Regions from separate parts of the Pallidibacillus thermolactis genome, predicted to be linked through region 1. Evidence: a T-box and tRNA genes for the amino acid it is inferred to sense, from the RefSeq annotation. Region 1 holds a T-box; the other holds one or more tRNA genes.

What was found. A T-box is a leader RNA that pairs with one kind of tRNA and senses whether it is charged. The one in region 1 lies ahead of OEV82_RS00170 (valine--tRNA ligase), so its partner is inferred to be a tRNA-Val.
Region 2: it has a tRNA-Val gene. The T-box ahead of OEV82_RS00170 (valine--tRNA ligase) is inferred to sense a tRNA for this amino acid. The anticodon was not compared.

Annotation. Positions count from the first base shown of each region.
Region 1 covers NZ_JAOUSE010000001.1:34,648-37,851, reverse strand. The annotation lists gene OEV82_RS00170 (valine--tRNA ligase) at 1-1,303, opposite strand, end outside; T-box leader at 1,388-1,645, opposite strand; gene OEV82_RS00165 (hypothetical protein) at 1,872-2,063, shown strand; gene ysxE (spore coat protein YsxE) at 2,105-3,139, opposite strand.
Region 2 covers NZ_JAOUSE010000024.1:26,029-29,232, forward strand. The annotation lists tRNA gene OEV82_RS08920 (tRNA-Val) at 1,406-1,478, opposite strand; gene OEV82_RS08925 (hypothetical protein) at 1,723-2,049, opposite strand; gene OEV82_RS08930 (YxeA family protein) at 2,751-3,107, shown strand; gene OEV82_RS08935 (GerAB/ArcD/ProY family transporter) at 3,189-3,204, opposite strand, start outside.

The DNA.
Region 1 (3,204 bases):
CGACACCAACATAAATTTCACCTGTTTCTTTATGATACCAAGCTGGAATTTGATGTCCCCACCATAGTTGACGGGAAATACACCAGTCATGTAAACCTTCCATCCAGTTAATATATTCTTTTTCAAAACGACTTGGTACAAAATGTACCTTTGTGTCTTCAGATTTTTGAATATCAAGGGCTGCTTTCGCTAATGGTTCCATTTTGACAAACCATTGAGTCGATAAATAAGGTTCGACAATGGCATCGGTACGTTCGGAGTGGCCGACAGAGTGAACCATTTCTTCAATCTCAACGAGGACGCCCGCTTCTTGCAAGTCTTTTACAAGTTGCTTCCGACATTCGAAACGATCCATACCTTGATATTTACCCGCATTTTCATTCATTGTCGCATCTTCATTCATCACGACAATTTGCTCTAAGTTATGACGATTCCCTACTTCAAAGTCGTTTGGATCATGGGCAGGTGTAATTTTCACCGCTCCTGTTCCAAATTCCATATCCACATATTCATCAGCAATAATTGGAATTTCTCGGTTAACAATTGGTAATATAACCGTTTTACCAATCAAGTGTTGATAACGTTCATCTTTTGGATGAACAGCAACCGCTGTATCACCAAGCATTGTTTCTGGACGTGTTGTCGCAATTTGAATATAGCCAGAACCATCTTTTAACGGATAGCGCATATGATAAAAAGCGCCAGGAATCTCTTTATAAATAACTTCAATGTCAGACAAAGCCGTTTTTGCTACCGGATCCCAGTTAATAATATATTTACCGCGGTAAATTAAACCTTTTTCATAAAGAGAAACGAATACTTTACGCACCGCTTTAGATAATCCTTCATCTAACGTAAAACGTTCGCGGCTGTAATCCAGCGCAAGACCAAGTTTTGCCCACTGTTTTCGGATGTGATCTGCATATTCTTCCTTCCACTTCCATGCTTCTTCAAGGAATTTTTCTCGACCTAAATCATGGCGAGATTTCCCTTCTTCACGAAGTTTTTGTTCCACTTTCGCTTGTGTTGCAATTCCGGCATGGTCCATACCTGGTAGCCACAATACGTCATAGCCTTGCATTCGTTTCATACGTGTAATAATATCTTGCAACGTTGTATCCCACGCATGACCAAGATGAAGTTTTCCTGTAACGTTTGGTGGTGGGATCACGATGGAATATGGTTGTTTTGATTCGTCATCTTTCGCTTCGAAAAACTTACCATTCACCCACCAATCATAACGACCTTGTTCAACCGACTTCGGATCATATTTTGTCGGCATCGATATTTGTTCTTCACTCATTAAAAAACCTCCTAATTTATTATACAGTTGCAAATGATTGTTTCCGTTTAAAGATGTTCGTTAAAAATAAAAAAACCCCACTCGTTAAAGGACGAATGGAGTTGTTCGCGGTACCACCTTTATTCACAGATGCAAAAAACGACATCTTCTCAATATGAAATATAGAGAAGCTGCATCTGGCTCTCAATTGGATAACGGTTTTCCCGGTTCATTGCTACTAGAAACTTCACAATAACTGCTCATGGGCGACCTTCCAATAGTGCTATTTAGGAAACTTCCACCAAACTGTTTCCCTCTCTAGAAATAGCGAGCTATTGTACTCCTCCCAATCATGGCATCTGCTTATATAATTTATATCTTATTTTATATATAAAATTCATGTTTCGTCAATCATTATCGGCCTAAATTTAATAAAATATACCTAATTTTTCTTTCATGGGGTGAACGTTCCTGTTTGACTAATAGACAACATTTAGGAAAAATAAACAACTTCCCAATCTTTTTACATACAATAATATAAATTAGCTCTTTTATAACTACAAAGCTAGGCATTAAGAGGGGGAGGATCATGAGGAAAAAGTATAACCCATATTTATTGCCACCTTGGTTAAAAACGATACGTGAAATTGGAAGACAACTCATTATCCCGTTTACAATTTTCCAAGGAATTCGGACTTTAATTTTACCTACAACCTTTGATGTTATTCTATTACTTGTATTTCTACTCATCTGTGCAGCTTATTATATGGATATAATATGATGGCGGAGGAACACCCATTTCCTCCGCATGTTTTTATACAATTAATGCTCACCTTGTGTTTGCTCACTTGCTTGCTTTTGTTGTTGATCCAATTGTTCCATCCTGCTGATGACATATTCGATATTTTTCAATCGCCAGTAACTTTTTTGAATCCGTTTTGTCATTTTTAATTCATGATTTGCGGCCGTTCGCGTCGTGTATTTTTGTAATAAATGAAAAATAAAACCGGGATGAGCCAAATAACTTTTTAATAACAGCTTTTCAGTTTCATGTAATGGATTATTCCTCATGTAAGTGTAAATCCAGTCAATACATTCGTCACATTGTTTCGGATACGTATTTAATGTTCTTGATAAATATGGCAACAGATCTTGAAAGGAAGAACCGATATGACTATTTTCAAAGTTAATAAAATACCCATAACCGTTATGATCCACAATATAATGATCCGGTTGTAACTTTCCATGAACAAGGACAGAACGCATCTTTTTTTCTTCTAACATTTTCTGTTTCCAATCTTCTAATTTTCTTAAGGCATACTCATATGCCTTTCGGAATTCATTGTAATATTGGACAAATTCCCATTCAAATGGGGACATATACCACTTTTGTTCGGCCTGCTCAATCCAAAGATCGAGTACTTCACGTTCCTTTTGCCACTGTAGATTTGTTCGTTCAAAATGCTCTTCAATGACTTCTTTTTCTACTTTCATTTCTTGTGCTGTCATATGGTGTAGCCTCGCTAATTCGCGAAACATCTTTTTTTCATTTTCGATTTTTTCCTCTTGATTACTTTCAATCCATGGTGCAAGATAATACAATTTATGTTGGCGCATGACCCCATATTGATAATGTTTAGTCGGATATAACGGCACAAAGCGTTGGAACCCTTTCGTAAAAAGGATTTGAAAGGTATTGTAAAAATTGATACTGTTTCGAGCATCCATTTCCTTTAACGCATAACTCTTATCTCCATGGTAGACTCGATATGCTTTGCCATAAGGTTCAATATGATCAGGAATGACATTATATTCTCGTAAAACAGAGTGTAGCTCTTCGATTTTCCTTTGCTCCATTCATTCACCTCCCAAAATGCCTGACTCATTTTTTCAATATAAGACAAAAAACGGGTAAAAAACCC
Region 2 (3,204 bases), on a different contig from region 1:
TTCGTTTTATTTTATTAGATATTGATTGAAATTAATTGAGATACTGAGCATGATTTACATACATAGAACGATATTTAGTTTTTGTACCATCATGAATTATTGAATCATACTTTTAGCGTATCCGTTTTTTATCAATAACAGAAAACCATAAGATAAATAAGTTGATTTCTATTAAAGCAAATGGAGTATAATTGTAATAAGAATAAAGTATGGTTTTTTGAGTGTTCCCCTTTATATATAAAGGTAACATATTTCATTAGTCCTATAAATAATAATTTTATTTTTAATACAAAAAATTTCCATTTATATGAATAGATTAATAAATAAGGTAATTGTCTTGTGTTTATAAGTACAATTGCCAATCTTTTTCATCATAGATTAGTAGAAATGTCATTTAAATTTGTAATGAGTTACGGGAAGAGGGAGGGGAACAACAACAAAAGTTTGAATCTTCTGTTGCAAGGAATTCAAGCTCTATAATAAGTAGTGATTCCGAGTGGGCTCGAACCACCGACCCCCACCTTATCAAGGAAAGTTCCTAAGTTGAATGTATTCCAAAATAAGTTGAAGAACCCTTAGTTCTCGGCTATTCTAATGACATTCTAATGACATATTTCCGATTCGAAACGGGGAATTGGAGGTATTCCGAATCAGTTTAGCCCGCAATTCATTCTAAAACACCCTCATTTAGTTTGGTTTTTGCTTATTTTTGTACATCCATTCGTTCTTTACCGTAAATGATAATTTGTAAATATCTGGCATCTCAAGTTCCTACCAAAAATTAAATCCATACTTTTTATCAATATAATTCGTGATTAGTACCTAAGATTACCATATGTATCGACAACAATGTTTGGAGGAAAAAATGAAACGTTTCATTATCTCATCAATTTTATTGGTTTTTGTTATTTTTATATCAGGCAACCAGTCACCATTCCATCAAATTTAATACCGCTTTTTATCCGATACAAAGAACAACGGTTTAAGGAGAAAGAATTACTTGGAGATGAATGGCAAGGAGGGGAATATTTCTTTGTCTTTGCAAACGACTTTGGTCTACCACACTATCAATCATACCCAAGGACAAAATGGATACGTTTTTAATACGAAATAAATTCCGCCCTCATGATTAATACATAGCTAACAAGTTATTGTCTTGAACTATAATAGCTTTGGCAGAATTTCTTATCTCCATTTTTTTATTCGTCACCTTAATTACAAAATTTCAATAATTCTGATATTTTACCGTAAAACGATAAGAAGGGGGGTTTTTAGTGTGATTTAATTCAAAAAGTAGTCCTTTTTCTTTTTTACCCTCATTTCACCTAGAAAATGGAAAGGAAAGGCGAAAAGAAAAACAAAGAAAAAAGGCATAAACCCTTATGGAATATGCCTTTTGCTGTAGTGATTCCGAGTGGACTCGAACCACCGACCCCCACCCTGTCAAGGTGGTGCTCTCCCAGCTGAGCTACGGAATCATAATATTTAATTAAGACAATTATAAATATAATGGATATCTCAATCGTTGTCAAGGGGGATTTAAGTTTTAATTCTTTTATTTGTGAGATTAGATATTTAATGTCTTGATGATTATTTTTTGTAAATTCTTTAAACCATTACTGGTTTCAGATTATGGATAAATTTAACTCCTTTTTAAGAATAGAAAATTATTCTTTACATGTAGTAAAAAAAGGGCTATTACAGCCCCATCCATATTATAAATTACTGAGAAATTGTTCCTCTGGAAATCTTTAAGTATTGTCCATCGGAAACATTTACAGCGTATCTACCATTAAAGATTTCGTTATCTATTATTTCACTTTTTCCAACAGGCCCACTCATGATAGCAATATATCCTTCACCATAACTTTCGATAACGTATTCTCCTGCAGGAATATCCACACCAACTTTATACCATGCTCCATCTTTGTAATCTGTTTTATCATTTAAAATTTCATATATTTCTTTAGCGCTACTTACTCCTAAAGTATCAAAATCATTTAGATTAATTAGAACGGCATCTGTTTGAATATTACCTGCACCATGCACATACACATATCCAAAACTATCAAAGTTTTCATTATCGATAATATTTCCAGCATCATCTTTTTCGACAAAATATTGTCCGCTACCTTCAAAAGTAACAAATGCGTATTCTCCAGCTGGTACAAATACAACCTAGGATTCTAGATGCTTCAACATAACTTATACATTGATTTCAATTATCTTCATTGTCAGAATTATTTTTAACTAATATACAAATCTATATTCCTAGCATAATAGCAATCCTTACAGCCTTTATCCTTAAGAAACTAGCAAGCTTTAGTCAGTTAAAAGATTCCTTATAGGTTAGCAATGGTAAAAAAAATCCGTTTATCAAAGTAGCCAGTCTTGTTCCAATAAAGTAAAAGAGCATGAAAATACATATACGGCTTGCTTTTTAAGTATGCCGTTTCATCGACTTCCCTTTATCTCATCTTTGAATGATTGAAATAAGGACAGTAAATTTTTGATCATACATCAATTACAAACGTAAAATATACATAAATATGATTCGTAAGAAACGTGGGATCCATTTTTCAAGGGTTTCACGTTTTTTTGTCTTTTCGTAATTGGAATTAGCCACTAGCTTACAAAAGTGTAATATACATGTAATTTAATTCGATAGTAAACAATGTCGGTATTCATTAAAGTAAAACTAGCAAGGAAATTTGTTTTTCTAGTATTAAAATAACAAGGAGAGATCAACATTGAAAAAAATAATGAAAACATTGATCGGAATCATTCTTTTTTTGACGATTATCATCGCAGGAATTTTTACGATTATACCAAAAGAAGATCGAGATCATATTAACCCTTTTATACCTAAAGAACAGGTGTATGTCCAAATAAATAAAGCTCCTGTTTCAAATGGTCCGAGATATGAATATACGCTCACCGGTTATAATAAAGATGGCGAAGAAAGAGAAGTAACATTTAGTTCAGGAAAAGTACTAAAAGAACAGGCTTATTTAAAAATCACCGCAAAAGGTTCTTTTGTTGAAGAGTGGGAAGAAGTGCAAGGTATAGAGTTACCTGAGAAAGTTAAACATAGGTTGAGTGAATAAATAAAATTTTTTCGGGTGAAAATTCTCTTGCTATAGAATATAGTATTGGAGGCAATTCATAAAAAGTTATGAAATTGCCTCCTATTGTTTTCCTTTA